Regions from separate parts of the Nonomuraea sp. LP-02 genome, predicted to be linked through region 2. Evidence: riboswitches for the same ligand, from Rfam matches in the RefSeq annotation. Region 2 holds a riboswitch; the other holds the start of a gene.

Region 1 (11,406 bases), on a different contig from region 2:
GAGCGGCGAGGGATGGCGCGGCCGGGGACAGCGCGGTGAAGGACGGCGCGGCCGGGGACGGCGCGTGCGACGGGTCCTGATCCTGGGGGGCACCGCCGAGGCCCGCGCCCTGGCCGCCGAACTGGCCGCCGATCCCGCGCTGCGCGTCGTGTCATCGCTGGCCGGACGGGTCAGCAACCCGCGGCTGCCGGTGGGCGAGGTGCGCGAGGGCGGGTTCGGCGGCGCGGAAGGGCTGGCCGCCTGGCTGACGCGCGAGCGGGTCGACGTGCTGGTGGACGCGACCCATCCGTTCGCCGAGCGGATGACGGCCTCGGCGGCCGCGGCCTCGGCGGCGACCGGCGTGCCGCTGCTGGCGCTGCGGCGTCCGGGCTGGCAGGAAGGGCCGGGCGACGACTGGCTGCGGGTCGGCTCCCTGCGGGCGGCGGCCGACCTGCTGGTCAGCGGCGACTGGAGGGCCGGCGCCCCGGCGCCTGGTGTGGTGCGGGTGTTCCTCACCACCGGCCGCCGCAGCCTGCCGGTCTTCGCGCCGCTGCCGGGCGTGTGGCTGCTGGCCAGATCGGTGGACCCGCCCGAGCCGCCCGTCCCCGCGAACGCGTACGTCCTGCTCGACCGGGGGCCCTACACCGTGGAGGGCGAGCGCGCCCTGATCCGTGAGCACCATCTGGACGTGCTGGTGACCAAGGACAGCGGCGGCCGCATGACCACGGCCAAGCTCGTCGCTGCCCGCGAGGCAGGACTGCCGGTGATCATGGTGGACCGGCCGCCGCCGCCCGCGGGGGTCCGTACGGTGGACAGCGTGGCGGCGGCGGTGGCCTGGGTTCAGGGGTAGCGGCGCGGGGTGTAGACGACGCCCCCGTTGACGCGGGTCGTGGAGGAGCCGACGATCAGCAGGCAGCGCATGTCCACCTGGCCGGGGTCCAGCTCGCCGAGCGTGGTGACGGTGACGCTCTCCTCCGGGCCGCCGACGTCCCTGCCGATCACCACGGGGGTGTCCGGCGTCCGGTGCTCCAGCAGCAGGTCCCGGGCGGCGGCGACCTGCCACGTACGGCTGCGCGAGGCCGGGTTGTAGATCGCCAGCACCAGGTCGGCCCGCGCGGCGGCGCTCAGCCGGTCGGCCACCACCTCCCACGGCTTCAGCAGGTCGGACAGCGACAGCACGCAGTAGTCGTGGCCCAGCGGCGCGCCCGCCCTGGCCGCCACCGCCTGGGCGGCGGTCAGCCCGGGGACGACCCGTACCGGCACGCCGGGGAAGTCGGCGGCGGCTTCGAGCACGGCGCTGGCCATGGCGAACACGCCAGGATCGCCGGACGACACGACCGCCACGCGGGCCCCGTCGCGGGCCAGCTCCAGCGCGTGCCTGGCCCGCTCCGCCTCGACCCGGTTGTCCGTGCGGTGGCGGCGCTGGCGCGGGTTCGGGGCGACGCGGTCCACGTACGGGCCGTACCCGACGAGGTCGGTCGCGGCGGCCAGCGCCTCCTGCGCCTCCGGCGTCAGCCACGGCCGCCCGGCCGGGCCCAGCCCGACCACGGCCACCTCGCCCCGCCCCTCCGCCGCCGCCGCCGGACGCTCCGGGACGAAAGTGCGCTCGGCCGGGCTGGTGAGCAGGGCCAGCGAGAAGTACGGGACGCCGCTCGGGTCCACGTCCTTGAGCGGCGCGACCCGCTCGGCGCCCATGGTGGCGCGCTCGACGTACCAGGCGTCGTCGAGCCGTCCCGCCTCGGCCAGCGCGTCGCGGACCTTGCCGAAGGTGCGGCCCAGCTTGAGCACGGCGGCGGAGTCGGTGTCGCGCAGCCGCTCGGCCAGCACCGGGGCCGGCAACGTGCCCGGCAGCACGGTCAGCACCTCGTCCCGCTCCACCAGCGGACGCCCGAGCACGGCGGAGGCGGCGCTGACCGAGGTGACGCCGGGCACGACCTCGGCCGGGTAGCGGTGGGCGAGGCGTTTGTGCATGTGCATGTAGGAGCCGTAGAACAGCGGGTCGCCCTCGGCCAGCACCACCACCGTCCGGCCCGCGTCCAGATGGGCGGCCAGCCGCTCGGCGCAGTCGGCGTAGAAGTCGTCGAGCGCGCCCTGGTATCCGCCCGGGTGGTCGGTGGTCTCCGTGGTCAGCGGATAGAGCAGCAGCTCCTCGATCTGGCCCTCGCGCATGTACGGCAGCGCGATCGAACGGGCGATGCTGCGGCCGTGCCGGGCGGCGTGGTAGGCGATCACGTCGGCCTCGCCGATCAGCCGGGCCGTCTTGACCGTGACCAGCTCGGGGTCGCCGGGACCGAGGCCGACCCCGTACAGGCGTCCTGTCAACGTCGTCACCTGGCATCTACAGCGTGGAGGCCCGGCCCTTCAGGGCGGGGAGGAATCGCGGACCGGTCGGGCACTTCTGTCTCCCGGTTTTGTCGGCGGTGATCGGTAGGTTGATCGGCGTGTCCCGCTACCGGCTCCAGCCCTCGCCTGCCCAGGAGCAGGTGTTGCTGGAGCATTGCGGGCACGCCCGCTACGTGTGGAACCTCGCCGTCGAGCAGCACTCGCATTGGAAGCCGGGCCGCAGGAACGCTCCCGGTTTCGCCGAGCAGTGCCGCCAGTTGACCGCGGCGCGGGCGGACAACGCGTGGCTGCGCGCCGGGTCGGTCGTCGTCCAGCAGCAGGCCTTGAAGGACTTCGCGCAGGCCATGGCGAACTTCTCCGGCAAGACCCACAAGCGTCCGGCGTGGCGCAGGCGGGGGCGGGGCGAAGGGTTCCGGATCGTCGCCGTCAAGGCTGGTGACGTGCGCCGTCTTTCGCGCCACGTCGGCGAGGTGAGGATCCCGAAGGTGGGCTGGGTGCGGTTGCGCTGGTCGCGCGCCGTCCCGGAGGGCGTGAAGTCCTACCGGGTCACGCGCGATGCGGCGGGCCGCTGGCATGTGGCCTTCGCCGCGATCCCCGAGCCGGTGCCCGCGCCCGGCACGGGCGAGGTGGCAGGCGTGGACCGTGGTGTCGCCGTGAGCGCCGCCCTGTCCACGGGCGAGCTGCTGAACGCTCCCGGCCTGCGCGACGGTGAGAAGGCCCGCCTGCTGCGGCTGCTGCGCAGGCTGGCCCGCGCCGAGCGGGGGTCGAGCCGGCGCGGCAGGGTGAAGGCCGCCATCGCCAAGGTGCGGGCGCGTGAGGCCGACCGGCGCAAGGACTGGGTGGAGAAGACCTCGACCGGCCTGGCCCGCCGGTTCGACGTGATCGCCGTCGAAGACCTGAAGATCTCCAATATGACCCGCTCGGCCAGGGGGACGCTCGAAGCGCCGGGCCGTAACGTCCGGCAGAAGGCCGGGCTGAACCGGGGCATCCTCGCCGCCGGGTGGGGCCGGCTCGTGGAACGGCTGGAGCACAAGGCTCCCGGTCGCGTCCGGAAGATCAACCCGCGTTACACGTCGCAGACCTGCAACGCCTGCGGGCACCGCGCGGCCGAGTCGAGAGAGAGCCAATCTCGATTCCGCTGCGTCGCCTGCGGGCATCAGGCGCACGCCGACGTCAACGCGGCCGAGAACCTCCGAGACACGGCGGCAGGGCATGCCGTTGCTGCGCGGGGAGGCTTGCCGCTGGGCGGGCCTGTGAACCGCGAACCTCAACGTGACCTCCTCCTCGTGGGGTAGTTGCCGTTGGAATCCCCCCGCCTCCAGGCGGGGGAGGATGTCAATCCGTATCGTCCGCGATGGCGTTGACCGCCGCCGCCGTCATCGCACTGCCGCCGCGGCGGCCGTGCACCACCAGGTACTCCAGGTCGCTGCCGGCCAGCGCCTGCTTGGACTCGGCCGCGCCGATGAAGCCGACCGGGATGCCGAGCACGGCCGCAGGGCGTCCCGCGCCCTCGGCGACCAGCTCCAGGAGACGGAACAGCGCGGTCGGCGCGTTGCCGATCGCCACCACCGCGCCCTCCAGGCGGTCGCGCCACAGCTCAAGGGCAGCGGCGCTGCGGGTGGTGCCGAGCCGTTCGGCCAGCTCGGGCACGCGCGGGTCGCCGAGCGTGCAGAGCACCTCGTTGCCGGCGGGCAGCCTGCGCCTGGTCACACCCGAGGCGACCATCATGGCGTCGCACAGCACGGGCGCGCCGCCGCGCAGCGCCTCGCGGGCCCGGACGACCACCCCGGGCGACCAGGCCAGGTCGGTGACGAGGTCGGTCATGCCGCAGGCGTGGATCATGCGCACCGCCACCTGGGCCACCTCGGGCGGCAGGCCCGTGAGGTCGGTCTCGGCGCGGATGGTCGCGAACGAGCGCCGGTAGATCTCGGCGCCGTCGCGGATGTAGTCGGTCACGGGTGGCGTTCCTCGTATCCGTTGGTGGTCGCGATCAGCTGGACGACCGGGCCGCGCGGCAGGCCGCAGCGGCGCTCGCAGCCCGCCCAGTGGACGGGCGTGGCGGGGGCGCGGTCCAGGCTCTCCACCCAGTGCCGGGCGTCCGCCCGCACGTCGGCGAGGGCCTTGGCGCAGCCGGGACGGCCGGCGCAGGCGGTGACGCCGGCCCAGGGGGAGGCCGGGTCGGTGACGAGTCCCATGGCGTCGAGCGCCTTCTCGGCCCGGTCCGCCTCGGCGGGGGAGAGATCGGGCAGGACGACGGTCCGCCAGGGCGTCAACCGCACGGCGTGACCGGTGTCCGCGAGGGCCAGGACTTGGGCGGACGTCAACCGGCCGAGCGGCACGACAGCCTCGACCGCCACCCGGCCATCCCGCTGCGCGATCCGCCCCGCGACCGGCCTGCCTGCGCCGGTCGACGGGAGGCGCCCGGGGCCGGGCAGGCGCCCGGCCGAGGCCGAGTCGGGCGGGCGGCGAGTGGGAGCTGGGATGGGCGGGTTCGCGTCGCCGGGCAGGCGGGCCGGGTCCGGGACAGGCGGAGCGGCGCCGCCGCGCAGGCGGGCGGCGATCCTTGCCGGGCCGTCGTCCAGCTCCCGGATGCGCCAGGCTCGGCCATCGCCGGAGGGCAGCTCGTCGAGAAACGCCTCGGCGGCGTCGATCATGAGCGCGATCGCCGCGTCGGGCCCGGCGGTCAGCCCGGTGTCCGTTCCGGCGAGCAGCAACCGCCCGCCCGCAGCGTCCGAGACGTCCGCGCCGAGCGCCGACGCAGCGTACGTGACGTCCGCGCCGAGCCCGGCGACGTCCCCCGTGCCGTCGTCCAGGGCGAACAGGAACCGCCCCGGTAAGCCGGCCAGCCGTGGCCGTGCGCACAGGGCCCGGTCGAGGGCGGCGGCCATCGCCAGCACGTCTAGCAGCCCGTCCGGGCCGCGTCCGCTCAGCGGCGAGGCCACGATGTTGCGGACCCGCTCGTGCGCGGGCGACGGCAGCAGCCCGGCCGCCGCGATCCGCCGGGCGAAGACCTCCGGCGAGCGCAGGCCCCGCACCTGGACGTTCGCCCGCGACGTGAGCTCGATCACGTCCGCTCCCAGCTCGGCCGCGCAGGCGGCGAGCACGCGGAGCTGCGCGGCCGACACCGCGCCGCCGGGAAGGCGCACGCGGGCGAGCGGGCCGTCGGCGGCCTCGTGCACCTGCAGCGCCCCCGGACAGGCATCGGGACGCGTACGTCCGGGAAATTCACCTACGGGCACGAAGGGATCGTAACGCCACTTCTGGGGCGGGTCGCTCCTGCCGTAAGCTTCGGCGTAGGCGATGGCAAAGGGAGGAAGCCGGTGCGAATCCGGCGCGGTCCCGCCACTGTGACCGGGGAGCGAACCCCACCACGAGGCCACTGCCCGGCGACGGGCGGGAAGGCCGGGGTGAGCGTCGATCCGGGAGCCAGGAGACTCCTGCCGTCGCAACACCCGCGACCGGGGCGAGGACCCCGAGGGAGGAACGCGCCGTGCCTGGCGACAGCCGTACCGTCCTGCTGCTCTCCACCTCCGACACCGACCTGCTGAGCGCTCGCGCCTGCGGCGCGGACTACCGTCTGGGCAATCCGGCCCGGCTGACCGCCGAGGACGTCCCCGGCCTGACGGAGGGGACCGACCTCGTCGTGGTCCGCCTGCTGGGCGGGCGGCGGGCCTGGGAGGAAGGGCTGGACGCGCTGCTGGCCGGGCCGCGCCCCGTGGTGGTGCTGGGCGGGGAGCAGGCGCCCGACGCCGAGCTGATGGAGCTGTCCACGGTCAGCGGCGGGGTGTGCGCCGAGGCGCACGCCTACCTGGCCCACGGCGGGCCGGCCAACCTGGCGCAGTTGCACGCGTTCCTGTCCGACACCGTCCTGCTGACCGGGCACGGGTTCGAGCCGCCCGCCCCCGCGCCCACCTGGGGAAGGCTGGAACGCCCTGCCCGCTCCACCGGCGGTCCCGTGGTGGGGGTGCTCTACTACCGGGCGCACCACATGGCGGGCAACACCGCGTTCGTCGAGACGCTGTGCGCCGCCGTCGAGGACGCGGGCGGGCAGGCGCTGCCGATCTTCTGCTCGTCGCTGCGCGCGGCCGAGCCGGAGCTGCTCGACACGCTGCGTGCGGCGGACGCGCTGGTCGTCACGGTGCTGGCGGCGGGCGGCTCCCGTCCGGCCACCGCCGGCGCGGGCGGCGACGACGAGGCATGGGACGTCGGCGCGCTGGCCGGGCTCGACGTGCCGATCCTGCAGGGGCTCTGCCTGACCACCACCCGCCAGGCGTGGGAGGAGAACGACGACGGCCTGTCACCGCTGGACGCCGCCTCCCAGGTGGCGATCCCGGAGTTCGACGGGCGGATCATCACGGTGCCGTTCTCGTTCAAGGAGATCGACCCCGACGGGCTGACCGTCTACGTCGCCGACCCCGAACGGGCCGCCCGGGTGGCGGGCATCGCGGTGCGCCACGGCCGGCTGCGGCACACGCCGCCCGCCGAGCGGCGGCTGGTCGTGATGCTGTCGGCGTACCCGACCAAGCATTCCCGCGTCGGCAACGCCGTCGGGCTGGACACCCCCGCGAGCACCGTACGGCTGCTGGCCCGGCTCGCCGAGGCCGGCTACGACCTGGGCGACGGCTTCCCCGGCGTGGCCGAGCAGGACGGCGACGCGCTCATCCACGCGCTGATCGCCGCCGGAGGCCAGGACCAGGACTGGCTGACCGAGGAGCACCTGGCGGGCAACCCGGTCCGCATCTCCGCCGCCTCCTACGAGCAGTGGTACCGCACCCTGCCCGCGGAGCTGCGGGAGGAGATCGAGCGGCACTGGGGGCCGCCGCCGGGCGAGCTGTTCGTGCACGAGGGCGACGGCGGGACCGACATCGTGCTGGCGGCGCTGCGGGCCGGGAACCTGGTGGTGATGGTGCAGCCGCCGCGCGGCTTCGGCGAGAACCCCATCGCCATCTACCACGACCCCGACCTGCCGCCCAGCCACCACTACCTGGCCGCCTACCGCTGGCTGTCGGCCGAGTTCGATGCGCACGCCATGGTGCACGTCGGCAAGCACGGCAACCTGGAGTGGCTGCCGGGCAAGTCCGCGGGCCTGTCGGCGGCCTGCGCCACCGACGCCGCCATCGGCGACCTGCCGCTGATCTACCCGTTCCTCGTCAACGACCCGGGGGAGGGCACGCAGGCCAAGCGGCGCGCGCACGCCGTGCTGGTGGACCACCTGGTGCCGCCGATGGCCCGCGCCGACACCTACGGCGACCTCGCCCGGCTGGAGCAGCTCCTGGACGAGCATGCCACGATCGCCGCGATGGACCCGGCCAAGCTGCCCGCGATCCGGGCGCAGATCTGGACGCTGATCCAGGCCGCGCGGCTGGATCACGACCTGGGGCTGGCCGACCGGCCGCACGACAGCGAGTTCGACGACCTCATCCTGCACGTGGACGGCTGGCTGTGCGAGGTGAAGGACGTCCAGATCCGCGACGGCCTGCACGTGCTCGGCCAGGCGCCCACCGGGCAGGTACGCGTCGACCTGGTGCTGGCGATGCTGCGCGCCCGCCAGATGTGGTCGGGCCGGGAGACCCTGCCCGGCCTGCGCGAGGCCCTCGGCCTGACGGAGGACGGCACGGCGGGGCTGGGCGAGGTGGACCGGGCGGAGTCGGCCGCCCGCGCCCTGGTCGAGGCCATGGAGGAACGCGGCTGGGCGCCGGAGGCGGCGCCCGTCGTCGCCCGCGCGGCGCTCGGCGGCTCGCCGGAGGTGGAGTCCGAGGTCGCCCGCGCGGCGCTGGACGGCGCGTCGTCGGAGCGGGTGGAGCTCGTGGCGCGCGTGCTCGCCTTCGCCGCCACCGAGATGGTGCCGCGCCTGGCCCGCACCACCGACGAGCTCGACCACGTCCTGCACGCCCTGGACGGCGGCTACGTGCCCGCCGGGCCCAGCGGCTCGCCGCTGCGCGGCCTGGTCAACGTGCTGCCGACCGGCCGCAACTTCTACTCCGTCGATCCCCGCGCGGTGCCGAGCCGCCTGGCCTGGGAAACCGGTCAGGCCATGGCCGAGTCCCTGCTGGCGCGCTACCGCGCCGACACCGGCGACTGGCCGCGCTCGGTCGGGCTGTCGGTGTGGGGCACCAGCGCCATGCGCACGGCGGGCGACGACGTCGCCGAGGTCCTGGCCCTGCTCGGCGTCCGTCCCGAATGGGACGACGCCTCGCGCCGCGTCACCCGGCTGGAGCCGATCCCGCTCGCCGAGCTGGGCCGGCCGCGCATCGACGTGACGGTCCGCATCAGCGGGTTCTTCCGCGACGCGTTCCCGCACGTGGTGAGCATGCTCGACGACGCCGTACGGCTGGCCGCGTCGCTGCCGGAGCCGGACGAGGACAACTACGTACGCGCCCACGTGGCCGCGGCCGGCGGCGACGAGCGCCTGGCGACGATGCGGATCTTCGGCTCCGCGCCCGGTGCGTACGGCGCGGGGCTGCTGCCGCTCATCGACAGCCGCAACTGGCGCGACGACGCCGACCTCGCCGAGGTGTACGCCGTGTGGGGCGGCTACGCCTACGGCCGCGGCCTCGACGGCGTCGCCGCCCGTCCGCAGATGGAGGACGCCTACCGCCGCATCGCCGTCGCCGCCAAGAACGTCGACACCCGCGAGCACGACATCGCCGACTCCGACGACTACTTCCAGTACCACGGCGGCATGATCGCCACCGTGCGGGCGCTCACCGGCCGGGCCCCGGCCGCCTACGTCGGCGACAGCACCCGCCCGGACGCCGTCCGCACCCGCACCCTCTCGGAGGAGACCTCGCGGATCTTCCGCGCGCGGGTGGTCAACCCGCGCTGGCTGGCCGCCATGCGCCGGCACGGTTACAAGGGCGCGTTCGAGCTGGCCGCCACCGTCGACTACCTGTTCGGCTACGACGCCACGACCGGCGTGGTCGCCGACTGGATGTACGACAAGCTCACCGAGACGTACGTCCTCGACCCCGAGAACCAGGAGTTCATGGCCCGCTCCAACCCCTGGGCGCTGCACGGCATCGCCGAACGCCTCCTGGAGGCCGCCGAGCGCGGCATGTGGGAGCACCCCGACCCCGAGGTCCTGCGCGGCCTGCGGGAGGTCTATCTCAAGACCGAGGGCGACCTGGAGGACGACACCAGCCGCTGAGCCAGGTGCGGCGCGCCCGCCCAGTGCAGGTGCAGGTAGGACGCGGTCACGCCGGTGTCGCCGTACCCGTCGTGGCCGCCGTCCCAGCGGAACAGCGGCTCGCCGGTGTACCGGACGGCGGTGCGGTGGAACTCGTGTCCCCGCAGCCGCTCGCCCGCCCTGGTGAGCGGCGAGCGCCGCAGCGCGACCGCGTCCCGGTAGCCGAGCGTCAGCCGGGACGTCATCCGCGCCCGCCCGGGGACCCGGCCGCACATACGCCGGCCGTCCAGCTCGTCGCACAGGTACAGCAATCCCGCGCACTCGGCCGCGATCGGGCCGGGGAAGGCGGCGACCTGCTCGCGCAGCGGCTCGTTGGCGGCCAGTTCGGCGGCGTACATCTCGGGGAAGCCCCCGCCGATCACGAGCGCGCCGGCGCCGTCCGGCAGCCGTTCGTCGCGCAGCGGGTCGAAGACGGCGACCTCGGCCCCGGCCGCCCGCAGCAGCTCGGCGTGCTCGGCGTAGCCGAAGGTGAACGCCGCCCCGCCGGCCATCGCGACCACCGTCCGGCCGCCCGCCGCGCCAGGAGTGCCCGGCGGCGGCTCCCAGGCGGGCCCGCCCAGCGGGGGGGCCGAGCGGGCCAGCCGCAGCAGCGCGTCCAGGTCGCACGAGCGGGCCACCAGCGCGGCCAGCCGGTCCACCGCCGCCAGCGCCTCGGCCTTCCGTTCGGCGGCGGGCACCAGCCCCAGATGCCGGGACGGCGTGGCCACGGCGTCGTCGCGGCGGATCGCCCCCAGCACCGGCACCCCGGCGGCGGCCAGCGCGGAGCGGCACAGCTCCTCGTGCCGGTCGGAGCCCACCCGGTTGAGCACCACCCCGCCCACCCGCACCCGCGGGTCGAACGTGGCGAACCCGTGCGCCACCGCCGCCACCGACCTGCTCTGCCTGGCCGCGTCCAGCACCAGCACCACGGGCGCGTCCAGCAGCGTCGCGACGTGCGCGGTCGAGGCGAAGCCGGTGTCCCCCTTGCCGTCGAACAGGCCCATCACGCCCTCGACCACCGCCACGTCGCACCCGGCCGCGCCGTGCAGGAACAGCGGCGCGACCAGTCGCTCGCCGACGAGCCAGGGATCCAGGTTGCGGCCGGGACGGCCGGTGGCGAGGGCGTGGTAGCCCGGATCGATGTAGTCCGGGCCCACCTTGTGCGGCGACACCCTGAGCCCGCGCGCCCGCAGCGCCGCCATCAGCCCCGTGGCCACCGTCGTCTTGCCGCTGCCCGACGACGGCGCGGCGATGACGAGCCGGGGAACTACCACTCGATGCCCTTCTGCCCCTTCTGCCCGGCGTCCATGGGGTGGCGCACCTTGCCCATCTCCGTCACCAGGTCGGCGGCCTGGATCAGCCGCTCGGGCGCGTCCCGCCCGGTGATCACGACGTGCTGGTTCCCCGGCCGCGTCGTCAGCGCCGCCAGCACGTCGTCCAGGTCCAGCCAGCCCCACTTCAGCGGGTACGTGAACTCGTCCAGCACGTAGAACCGGTACGTCTCGGCCGCCAGGTCGCGCTTGATCTGCTCCCAGCCCTCGCGGGCGTCGGCCGCGTGGTCCTCCTCGGTGCCGGGCCGCTGGATCCACGACCAGCCCTCGCCCATCTTGTGCCAGGTCACGGCCCCGCCCTGGCCGGTCTCGCCGAGCACCTTGAGCGCCCGCTCCTCGCCGATGCGCCACTTGGCCGACTTCACGAACTGGAACACCCCGATCGGCCAGCCCTGGTTCCAGGCGCGCAGCGCCATCCCGAACGCGGCCGTGGACTTGCCCTTGCCAGGCCCGGTGTGGACCATCAGCAGCGGCCGGGTCCGCCGCTGACGCGTGGTGAGGCCGTCGTCGGGCACGACGGCCGGTTTTCCCTGCGGCATGATCAGACCGCCTTCCTGTAGTCACGGACGACCGCCCCGAGGTCGGCCA
Region 2 (11,406 bases):
TCCTAGAACGTCTCGTCGAAGCTCACATTGCCCTCAACCGCCACCTGGTAAGCGGAAACACGCCTTTCGAAGAAGTTCGCCAGCTCCTGCACGTCCTGGAGCTCCATGAACGCGAAGGGGTTGGCCGAGCCGTACCTGCGGGGCAGGCCGAGCCGGGTCAGCCGCTGGTCGGCGACGTACTCGAGGTACTGGCGCATCTGGTCCACGCCCATGCCCGGCATGCCCTCGCCGCACAGGTCCTCGGCGAAGGCCAGCTCGGCGGCGACCGCCTCCTCCAGCATGGCGGTCACCTGCTTGCCCAGCTCGTCGTCGAAGAGCGACGGCTCCTCGGCGCGCACGGTGTCGACCACGCTGAAGGCGAACTCCATGTGCATGGACTCGTCGCGGAACACCCAGTTCGTCCCGGTGGCCAGGCCGCCGAGCAGGCCGCGGGAGCGGAACCAGTAGACGTAGGCGAACGCGCCGTAGAAGAACAGGCCCTCGATGCAGGCGGCGAAGCAGATGAGGTTGAGCAGGAACTGCCGGCGCTGACCGGCGTCCTCCAGCCGGTCGAGCCCGCCGATCGAGTCGATCCACCGGAAGCAGAACTCGGCCTTGTCCCTGATGGACGGGATGTGATCGACCGCGGCGAACGCCTTGACCCGCTCGTCGGGATCCGGCAGGTACGTGTCCAGCAGCGTCAGGTAGAACTGCACGTGCACCGCCTCCTCGAAGAGCTGCCGGCTCAGGTAGAGCCGCGCCTCGGGGGCGTTGACGTGCTGGTAGAGGTTGAGCACGAGGTTGTTGGCCACGATCGAGTCGCCGGTCGCGAAGAAGGCGACCAGCCGGTTGATCAGGTGCCGCTCCTGCGGCGTCATCCGCGCCAGGTCGGCGACGTCGCTGTGCAGGTCCACCTCCTCGACGGTCCAGGTGTTGCGGATGGCGGCGCGGTAGCGCTCGTAGAAGTCCGGATAGCGCATGGGGCGCAGGGTGAGGTCCATTCCGGGGTCGAGCAGCATGAGGTGGGGCTCCTTGCGTCGGGAGGGGGCTACTACTGGCAGGCTTCGCACGTCTCGGGGTTCTCCAGCGAGCACGCGATCGCGTCCACGGGCGCCGGCGCGGCGGCCACGGTGGTCTGGGCGATGCGGGTCGCGGGGCGCGAGCGCAGGTAGTAGGTGGTCTTGAGGCCCTTCTTCCAGGCGTAGGCGTACATCGAGGAGAGCTTGCCGATGGTCGGCGAAGCCATGAAGAGGTTGAGCGACTGCGACTGGTCGATGTACGGCTGGCGGGCCGCGGCGAGGTCGATGAGCGCCTTCTGCGGCAGCTCCCAGGCGGTGCGGTAGAGCGTCTTCAGGTCGTCGGGGATGCCGGGCACGTCCTGGACCGAGCCGTCGGCGCGCTTGATCGCGTCGCGCATCTCCTGCGTCCACAGCCCGCGCGCCCGCAGGTCGGCCACCAGATAGCGGTTGACCTGGAGGAACTCGCCGGACAGGGTCTCGCGCTTGAACACGTTGGACACCTGCGGCTCGATGCACTCGTAGCAGCCGGCGATGGAGGCGATGGTCGCGGTCGGCGCGATCGCGACCATGAGGGAGTTGCGCAACCCGGTCCGCGCGATCTTGGCGCGCACCGCCTCCCAGCGGGGCGTGGCCGGCAGGTAGTGGTCGGGGTGCAGCACGCCGCCGGCCGCGCGGGTGTCGGCGTAGGAGGGGTGCCGGCCACGCTCGGCGGCCAGGTCGGCCGAGGTGTCGTACGCGGTGAGCGCGATCTCCTCGGCGATCCTGGTGGACAGCTCGAGCGCCCGCGGCGAGTCGAACGGCAGCCGCAGCGCGAAGAACACGTCGGCGAGCCCCATGACGCCGAGCCCGATGGGCCGCCAGCGCCGGTTGGCCGCCTCGGCCTCGGGCGTCGGGTAGAAGCCGAGGTCGATGGTCCGGTCGAGGAAGCGCACGGCGGTGCGGACGGTGCCGCGCAGCCGTTCCCAGTCCAGGTCGTCCGCTGTCAGATGGGCGGCCAGGTTGACCGAGCCCAGGTTGCAGACGGCGGTCTCGCCGTCGCTGGTGACCTCCAGGATCTCGGTGCACAGGTTCGACAGGTGGATGACGTTGCCGGGGCGGGCGGTCTGGTTGGAGGTGCGGTTGGCGGCGTCCTTGAAGGTCATCCAGCCGTTGCCGGTCTGGGCGAGGGTGCGCATCATCCGGCCGTAGAGGGTGCGGGCGGGGATCTGCCGGACGAAGCGGCCGGCCGCCTCGTACGCGCGGTAGGCGGCGGTGAACTCCTCGCCGTACAGGTCGGTGAGGTCGGGCGTCTCCTTCGGGTCGAACAGGGACCAGACCTCGTCCGCCTCGACCCGGCGCATGAACTCGTCCGGCACCCAGTTGGCCAGGTTGAGGTTGTGGGTGCGGCGGGCGTCCTCGCCGGTGTTGTCGCGCAGCTCCAGGAACTCCTCGATGTCGGCGTGCCAGGTCTCCAGGTAGACGCAGGCCGCGCCCTTGCGCCGGCCGCCCTGGTTGACCGCCGCCACCGAGGCGTCGAGGGTGCGCAGCCAGGGGACGATGCCGTTGGAGTGGCCGTTGGTGCCGCGGATCAGCGAGCCGCGCGAGCGGACCCTGGTCCAGGAGATGCCGATGCCGCCGGCGTACTTGGACAGGCGGGCGACCTGGCCGTAGCGCTCGTAGATGGCCTCCAGCTCGTCGCGCGGCGAGTCGAGCAGGAAGCACGACGACAGCTGCGGGCGCCGGCTGCCGGAGTTGAACAGCGTGGGCGAGCTGGGCAGGTACGACAACGTCGACATCAGCCCGTACAGCTCGGCCGCCTCCGCCACGGTCTCCGCGAGCCCGCAGGCGACGCGCAGGAAGAAGTGCTGCGGCCGCTCCAGCACCGCCCGGGTCTCGGGATGGCGCAGCAGGTAACGGTCGTGCACGGTGCGCAGGCCGAAATACTCGAAACGGTCGTCGGCCGCCGGATCGACGAGGGCGTCCAGCTCGGCGGCGTGCTCGGCGACGAACGCGGCCAGCCGGTCCTGGAGCAGCCCGGCCGCGTGGCACGCGGCCACCGACTCGGAGAAGGCGCGGACCCCCTGCGCGGCCGCCTCCTCGGCGATCTCCTCGGCCAGCAGCCTGGCGGCGACCCGGGAGTTCTCCGGGTCCGTGATCACCCGGGCGGCGGCCTCCTCGATGGCCAGCCGGCGACCGGCCGCGTCCAGGTGCCTGGCGGCCTCGACAGTCTGCGTCACGTGCTCTCTCCTCGCGAGCTCATTCCCGGGGAAGGGCACGTGAGAGCCACGCGGGCAGGCCGCGTCGCCCCGCCTGCCCTCCCTCGGGGCCATGGACGGTCACGTCGCGGGCAGGTCTTCGGGCTCGCGGGCGCGCCTCATCGGCTCCTACTGGCCGTCGCTTCCCGGATCACTCCAGTGCTCATGACGGCGGTCGTTCCCGCTCACCGCTGCGGGGCAGCCCCGGAATCGCACCGGGTTCCCTTTCACTCCGCCCCGAGGGGCGAACCAGCGACGACCTGGATCCTACATCTAGTGGCCCTTCCCGCAACTACCCCTACAGGTTGTGGCTCGCGCCGAGTTGATCAGCCCCAGGTCATGGAGGACGGCCCGGGTGCGCTCGACCTCGGAGGACAGCCAGAGCACGAAGTCGTCGCCGCCGAGCGGGATCGAGACCCAGCCGGCGGCACGGCAGGCGGCCAGCCAGCCGGTGGAGGAGGTCGCCTCCTCGCACATGCGCACGGCCGCCTCGCGGCTCTCGTCCGGCATCTCGTCGGGGCCGAAGGCGGCGGTCCAGTCGGTGAAGTCGACCCGTACGCCGGACTCCAGCAGCGTCGGCGCGTCCACCTCGGGCACCCGCTGGGCGCACGAGACCGCGAGCGCCCGGAGCCGGCCGCGGGCGAGGCCGTCCCGCCAGTCGGCGAGCGCCCCGGTGGCCGCCGCGGCCTTGCCGGACAGCAGGGCGGTCACGACCTCCTGGCTGCCGGGATAGCCGGTGTAGTCGACCTGCCGGGCGTCGGCGCCGATGCCCTTGGCGATCAGGCCGAACAGCAGGTGGTCGGGCGCGCCCTGCGGGCCGCCGGCCAGCGGCGTCGCACCGGGCCGGGCCAGCAACTGGGCGGCGAAGCCCTCGAAGTCCTTGAAGCGGGAGTCGCCCGGCACGACCACGACCTCGACGTCGCCGGCCAGCCGGGCGAGAGGGGTGGCCAGGTCGAGCAGGGTCTGGCCGTTGTTGAGCTCGGCGGCGGTCATCGCGGACAGGCCGCTCACGGTGACCTTGGTGCCGGTGCCGGTCTCGTACCCCGCGGCGCGGGCCGCGCCGGCGAGCGCCCGCCCGACCTCGCTCCAGCGGCGGGATGCCGGGTCGATGACGAACCGCGCCCGCAGCCCCGACCGGCCGGGGCCGCCGGTGACCTGCCGGGCGCCGCAGCCACTCAGCGCCGCTCCGGTCAACGCCGCGCCGGACGCGGCCAGCAGGCTTGCCAGGAACTCTCGACGGCGCATGTGCCTCTCCCCCGAAGCTCCGCGAATCCCCCTTACCTACAGTTATTCACACATTACGCAGAGATACACATATAGGCGACAGATCCCACCAGCCGAAATTTGGTGAAATGTCGCTTTTTACGCTGGAGTGGAAAGATCGATTTTCCGGGCCACGCCCGCCATGAGCGACGACGGCAGCGTCCAATCGCCCACGAGTTTCGGCCGGTCCGGCCGCCAGTCGACGGCCTGCACCAGTCCGGGCGGATCAAGGGAGAACTCGCCGAAGAAACGCCGGATCTCCGACGGCCGCCGGTCCGCTCCCCCGCCCCCGGACGAGCCCCGGTAGCCGCGGGGGACCTCCTCGTCCCCCAGCCGCCCCATCGTGGTGGCGTGGCTGATCACCAGGAAGCTGCCGGGGACGACCCGCTCGCGCAGCCGGGCCACGGCCCGCCCCGGCTGGGCGGAGTCGGGCAGGAAGTGCAGGATCGACACCAGCAGGACGGCGACCGGCCGGTCCAGGTCGAGGAAGTCACCGGCCTTGGCCAGCACGTCGTCGGCGTCCAGCAGGTCGGCCTCGACGCAGACGGCCCTGCCCACGTTCGTGAGCAGGGCCTTGGCGTGGGCGGCCACGACGGGGTCGTGGTCGACGTAGACGACCCGGGCGCCGGGCGCCACCTCGTGCGCGCTGCCCTGGGTGGGCAGCCCGCTGCCCAGGTCGATGAACTGGTCGATCCCGGCGGCGGCGACGTAGCGCACGGCACGCTGCAGGAAGGCCCGGTTCGCGCGGGCCAGCGGGACCGCCTCCGGGACCAGCTCGGCGAGCTGCTCGATGGCCAGGCGGTCGACCGCGAAGTTGTCCGTCCCGCCGAGCATGTAGTCGTACATGCGTGCGAGATTGGGCCGTTGCTGGTCGAACTGCCGCACGTATCGAATTTATGCCGTCCGGGCCCAGATAACACTACCCAGAGCGAAATGTGGCTTAATTGGAGTCAATTACTCAACAGTAACGCTCTTGGCTAGATTGCGCGGCTTGTCGACGTCCCGGTCCAGCGCGACCGCGGCGTGGTAGGCGAGGAGCTGGAGCGGGATGGTGAGCAGGATCGGGTCCAGCTCGACCTCGTTCTTCGGGATCACGATGACGTCGTCGGCCAGGTTGGTGTCCGGCTCCCGGTGGCCGACCATGAGCACCTGGCCGCCGCGGGTGCGGATCTCGCCGAGCGTGGTGAGGTTCTTGTCCAGCAGCTCGTCGTCGGGGACGATCGCGACCGTCGGCATCTCGGGGCCGATCAGCGCGAGCGGGCCGTGCTTGAGCTCGCTCGCCGGGTACGCCTCGGCGTGCACGTACGAGATCTCCTTGAGCTTCTGCGCGCCCTCCCTGGCCACCGGGTAGCCGCGCACCCGCCCGACGAACATCATGCTCGGGTGGCCGGCGTACTTGCGGGCCAGCTCGGCGATCTTGTCGCCCTGGGTGAGGATGTCGGCGATCTGGCCGGGCAGCCGGCGCAGGCCCTCCACGATGCGCCGCCCGTCGGCCGGCGACAGGTCGCGCACCCGGCCGAGGTGCAGCGCGAGCAGCGCGAAGGCGACCGCCGTGGAGGTGAACGCCTTGGTCGAGGCGACCGAGACCTCGGGCCCGGCGTGCAGGTAGATGCCGCCGTCCACCTCGCGGGCGATGGCGCTGCCCACGGCGTTGACGATGCCGATGACCCGGCCGCCCTTGCGCTTGAGCTCCTGGACGGCGGCCAGCGTGTCGTAGGTCTCGCCGGACTGGCTGATCGCGACGTAGAGCGTGTCGGGGTCGACGACCGGGTTGCGGTAGCGGAACTCGCTGGCCGGCTCGGCGTCGGCGGGGATGCGCGCCAGCTCCTCGATGAGCTGCGCGCCGATCTGTCCCGAGTAGTACGCCGATCCGCAACCGATGATCTTCACCCGGCGGAACGAGCGGGTCTCGCGGGCGTCCATGTTGAGCCCGCCGAGGTGCGCGACGTGGAAGCGCTCGTCGAGCCGGCCGGACATCGTCCTGGTGATCGTCTCGGGCTGCTCGGAGATCTCCTTGAGCAGGTAGTGCTCGTAGCCGCCGGTGTCGTAGTGGCCGGCGTCCCAGTCGACGGTCAGCGGCTCCTTGGCCGTCTCGCGGGCGTCGCTGGAGAAGGTGTGGAAGCCGTCGGCCTTGATCACCGCCAGCTCGCCGTCCTCCAGGTGCACGACCTGGCGGGTGTAGCGGATCAGGGCGGCGACGTCGGAGGCGGCGAACATCTCCTTCTCGCCGATGCCGAGCACGATCGGGCTGCCGTTGCGGGCCACGACCACCTCGCCGGGGCGCTCGGCGTCGATGACCGCGATGCCGTACGTGCCGACGATGCTCTTCAGCGTCTTCCTGACCGCCTCCTCCAGGGTGTCGTTCTCGTCCACGGCGTGGGCGATCAGGTGGGCCAGCACCTCGGTGTCGGTCTCGGAGGCGAACTCGACGCCGTCGGCGACCAGCTTGGCGCGCAGCTCGGCGGCGTTCTCGATGATGCCGTTGTGCACGACCGCGATGCGCTGGTCGGCGGACAGGTGCGGGTGGGCGTTCTCGTCGCTCGGGACGCCGTGCGTGGCCCAGCGGGTGTGCCCGATGCCGAGCCCGCCCTTGAACCTGGCCGGCACGACCTTGGCCAGGTCGGCCACCCTGCCCTTGACCTTGCGGAGCTTCAGCCCTTTGTTGGACACCACGAGCCCGGCGGAGTCATAGCCTCGGTACTCGAGCCGCTGCAGCCCCTCCAACAGGATGGGCGCCGCGTCCTTGGGGCCCACATAGGCCACGATTCCGCACATCGAGGTCTCCTCTGCGTTTCTGGTTATCCGTAGACGATCCTGCGGAGCTGCCGCAGTGACAGCTCGGGCGCGGCCACCCGGCGGCCGCGTAACTCGGCGGCGATCCTGGGGAAGATCTCGTCGTTGGTGTGGCCGCGCGCCTTGAGCTCGCCGTGGCGGCGCCGGACGTACTCCTCGGCCGTCTCGGAGAAGTAGGCCAGCACGTCGGCGACGACGCGCGCCGCCTCTCCCGGGCCGAGCGCGCTCGTCCGGATGAGGTGGGCGATGAGGTCCTCGTAGGGATGCCGTGCCGTGGACACAGAGGAGGACACTACGCATCTGGAACGAGACACGCCAACATCCTGCCCGATATCGGGCAGGAATTAACTCTTCCTCAAGTCCCACCAGTAACAGGAGCCCCGTCTGACCCAGCCCTTTCCTGGGAAGACTACGAAGCGTAGTCACGCCGTGACGCGCTTCAGGGGGATGGACATGCACTTCTGGCTGGCCTGGCCGATCTCGCTGCTCGCCGGCCTCGCGCCCGTGGCGGGGCCCACGCTGTCGCCCGTCCGGGAGGTCCCGGCCGGTCGGCAGGGCGAGTTCGCCGCGGCGGCGCGCGAGTTCGGGGTGCCGCAGAGCGTGCTGCTGGGGGTGGCGTACCTGGGCTCGCGGTGGGACGCGCACGAGGGGCGGCCCAGCACCGCAGGCGGCTACGGGCCGATGCACCTCGTGGACGCCCTCCCCGCCGGCGCCCTCACCGTCGGGGACGCGCTCGGGGACGCCCGCGGCGACGAGTCCCGGCCGATGCCGCCCCGGCCGGTGCACATGCTGTCCCCGCTGAGCGCCGCCGCGAAGCCGGCGCACACGACGCTGCCCGAGGCCGGGCGGCTCATCGGCGTCACGCCCGCCCGGCTGCGCGACGACCCGGCCGCCAACATCCGCGCCGGCGCCGCCCTGCTCGCCTCCTACCACGACACCCCGAGCACCGATGCGAGCAGCGATGCGAACCCCGGCCTGGCCGGCTGGTACGACGCCGTCGCCCGCTTCTCCGGCGCCGACGACCCGGCCGCGGCGCGGCAGTTCGCCGACGAGGTGTTCGCGGTGATGAGGGAGGGCATGGTGCGGCGCACCGACGACGGGCAGGTGGTGCGCCTCGATCCGGTGCCCGGCCTGCGCGTACGGTCCGACCCCCCGTACGACGAGGCCTACCCCGAGTTCTTCCCTGACCAGTACGACCACGCCGAGGTCCCGATGGAGGACGACGTCGCCGAGCCGTACGACCCGGCCGAGGTGACCGCGGCCTCGGGCCGCTCCTCCTCCGCAGAGTGCCCCGCGAGCCTGGCCTGCGAGTGGATGCCGGCCGCGCACAAGCGCTTCGGCAAGAAGGGCGGCAAGGACTACGGCAACCACGACCGCCTGTTCAAGACCCGGCACGTCGACTACATCGTCATCCACGACACCGAGGGCGGCTACGGGGGCATCCCGACCATGGTCCGCGACCCCAAGTACGTGAGCTGGCACTACACGATCCGCTCCCGCGACGGCCACGTGGCCCAGCACGTCAGGACCAACGACCTGGCCTGGCACGCGGGCAACTGGGACGTCAACACCCGCTCGATCGGCATCGAGCACGAGGGCTACCTGGCCAAGGGCGGGGCGTGGTACACCGAGGCGATGTACCGGTCCTCGGCCAAGCTGGTGCGCTACCTCGCGAACAAATACGGCGTGCCGCTCGACCGGGCGCACATCCTGGGCCACGACAACGTCCCCGGCACAACCCCCCAGACCGTCGCCGGCATGCACGACGACCCGGGACCCTACTGGGACTGGGCCCACTACTTCGAGCTGATGGGCCGGCCGCTGCGGGCCGCGAAGAACGGCGACTCGGTGCTCATCCGGCCGTCGTACGACGACAACCAGCCGCGCTTCACCGGCTGCGTCACCACGAAGGCGGGCAAGGACTGCCCGCCGCACGGCGCGTCCACGGTCTGGCTGCGCACCGCGCCGCGCGAGAACGCCTCCCTGGTCACCGACGCCGGCAAGCACGGCGGCAAGGCCAGCACGTACAGCGTGTACGACCACGCCGCCCGCGCCTCGACCGGCCAGCGCTACGCGGTCGCGGAGCGACGGGGGGACTGGACGGCGATCTGGTACCTCGGGCAGAAGGCGTGGTTCCACAACCCGGCCGCGCGGCCGGTCGCCGTGCCCGCCAAGGGACCGCTGGTCACGCCGCTGCGGGCGGGCACCCGGGTGTACGGGCGGGCCTATCCGGAGACGTCGGCGTACACGAAGGCGGCCGCGCAGCCGCTGACGCCGCTGCAGTACCGGATCGCGCCGGGGCAGACGTACACGGTGGGCGACACGATCACCGGCTCCCACTACTCGGCCGGGGCCTTCAGCCCGTCGCGGCACGTCACGACGACCGGCACCATCCGCTACCACCAGATCCAGCTCGGGCACCGGATCGCGTTCGTCATGGCGAAGGACGTGCGGTTGATCCCGTGAATTTTCGCCGCACGGGCGGCCGAGTGCGCACGGGCACTCCGCGGAGACGATATGGTTTTCCCGTGGCCCGGAGCACGTAGCCTGGGGTTCACGCGGAAGTGGCTCAGTGGTAGAGCATCACCTTGCCAAGGTGAGGGTCGCGGGTTCGAATCCCGTCTTCCGCTCGGAGTGTGACTCCTGGTGGAGTGGCCGAGAGGCGAGGCAGCGGCCTGCAAAGCCGTCTACACGGGTTCAAATCCCGTCTCCACCTCGCTGAACGGCGGACCCGCCAGGATCCGCTAAAGTAAAGACAACGCCATGCGGAAGTGGCTCAGTGGTAGAGCATCACCTTGCCAAGGTGAGGGTCGCGGGTTCGAATCCCGTCTTCCGCTCTGAGTGACAACTCAACACGGACGATTAGCTCAGCGGGAGAGCGCTTCCCTGACACGGAAGAGGTCACTGGTTCAATCCCAGTATCGTCCACCCCATCGAAAGGCCCCGCCGACCGCGGGGCCTTTCGGCGTTCCGCGCCCGCGATGCCGATTCTTGCCGCCGCTATCTGGGCGATTTGTCGGGTCTTGAGAAGTTTTGATGTCCCTTTGCGCATGCGCCGTTGCTCTCCGGGTAGCGCCGTGGCACTGGCTCCTCGGAGGAGGAAAGCGTGGACATCAACATAGGCCAGGGCCTCACGGACGCCTGGCGATCAATTGCGACGTTCGTGCCTAGGCTGGTCGCGTTCCTGGTGATCCTGATCATCGGGTACCTCATCGCCAAGGCTTTGGAGAAGGTGGTCGACAAGATCCTGCAGCGGGTCGGCTTCGACCGCGCGGTGGAACGCAGCGGCGTGCGCCGCTGGCTCGAACGCAGCAAGTACGACGCCAGCAGCCTGCTGGGCAGGATCGTCTTCTACGCCATCGTGCTGGTCACCCTGCAGATAGCCTTCAGCGTCTTCGGGCCGAACCCGATCTCGGCGCTGCTCACCGGCGTCGTCGCGTGGCTGCCCAGGGCACTGGTCGCCATCGTGATCGTCGTGGTCGCCGGCGCGATCGCCAAGGCCGTCCGGGACATACTCAACGGGGCGCTCGGCGGGCTGTCGTACGGCCGCTGGATCGCCACCGCGGCCGCCGTGTTCATCTGGGCGCTGGGCATCATCGCCGCGCTCAACCAGATCGGCGTGGCCACCACGGTCACCACTCCGGTGCTGGTCACCGTGCTCGGGACGATCGGCGCCATTCTCGCCATCGGCATCGGCGGCGGCCTGATCCGGCCGATGCAGCAGCGCTGGGAGCGCTGGCTCAGCCGCATGGAGGCCGAGGCCCCGCAGGCCAGGGCGCATGCCGAGGCCTACCAGCGCGGGCGGCGGGACGCCGCCGCCATGCACGGCGAGGAGACCGCGCCCATCGGCACGGCGCCGGGCGCGACGGCGGCCGACCGGCCGGGCACGACTCCGGGCGGGAGGTCCACGCCTCCGGGCGGGATGTCGCCGCCTTCGGGGCCGCACCGCTCCGACATGCCTCCGGGCTGACCCCTCCGAGAACGGCCCGCCGCCCGGCACCGCCCACCCGCCCGGAGCGACGGGCGCATCCCGCCGGCCGGCCGCCACACGCGGCCGGTCGGCGGGGCATGCAAGGCCGGCGCGGCCAGTCGGCGGGGCGTGCAAGGCCGACGGGCGG

The links. A riboswitch is a leader RNA that binds a small molecule or an ion and turns the genes downstream of it on or off. The one in region 2 is predicted to bind cobalamin.
Region 1: linked by a shared signal. The riboswitch ahead of cobN (cobaltochelatase subunit CobN) and the one ahead of SMD20_RS02520 (ribonucleoside-diphosphate reductase subunit alpha) in region 2 are both predicted to bind cobalamin.

What each region holds. Positions count from the first base shown of each region.
Region 1 covers NZ_JAXCLK010000002.1:753,995-765,400, forward strand. The annotation lists gene cobM (precorrin-4 C(11)-methyltransferase) at 1-80, shown strand, start outside; gene SMD20_RS46805 (cobalt-precorrin-6A reductase) at 65-829, shown strand; gene cobJ (precorrin-3B C(17)-methyltransferase) at 820-2,301, opposite strand; gene SMD20_RS46815 (RNA-guided endonuclease InsQ/TnpB family protein) at 2,421-3,617, shown strand; gene SMD20_RS46820 (precorrin-8X methylmutase) at 3,658-4,278, opposite strand; gene cobG (precorrin-3B synthase) at 4,275-5,561, opposite strand; cobalamin riboswitch at 5,593-5,774, shown strand; gene cobN (cobaltochelatase subunit CobN) at 5,813-9,469, shown strand; gene SMD20_RS46835 (cobyrinate a,c-diamide synthase) at 9,424-10,761, opposite strand; gene cobO (cob(I)yrinic acid a,c-diamide adenosyltransferase) at 10,755-11,357, opposite strand; gene SMD20_RS46845 (VWA domain-containing protein) at 11,360-11,406, opposite strand, start outside.
Region 2 covers NZ_JAXCLK010000001.1:536,186-547,591, reverse strand. The annotation lists gene SMD20_RS02525 (ribonucleotide-diphosphate reductase subunit beta) at 3-998, opposite strand; gene SMD20_RS02520 (ribonucleoside-diphosphate reductase subunit alpha) at 1,031-3,214, opposite strand; cobalamin riboswitch at 3,307-3,501, opposite strand; gene SMD20_RS02515 (Bug family tripartite tricarboxylate transporter substrate binding protein) at 3,506-4,477, opposite strand; gene SMD20_RS02510 (SAM-dependent methyltransferase) at 4,595-5,380, opposite strand; gene glmS (glutamine--fructose-6-phosphate transaminase (isomerizing)) at 5,450-7,270, opposite strand; gene SMD20_RS02500 (hypothetical protein) at 7,294-7,569, opposite strand; gene SMD20_RS02495 (N-acetylmuramoyl-L-alanine amidase) at 7,742-9,754, shown strand; tRNA gene SMD20_RS02490 (tRNA-Gly) at 9,847-9,918, shown strand; tRNA gene SMD20_RS02485 (tRNA-Cys) at 9,934-10,004, shown strand; tRNA gene SMD20_RS02480 (tRNA-Gly) at 10,054-10,125, shown strand; tRNA gene SMD20_RS02475 (tRNA-Val) at 10,145-10,216, shown strand; gene SMD20_RS02470 (mechanosensitive ion channel family protein) at 10,401-11,258, shown strand.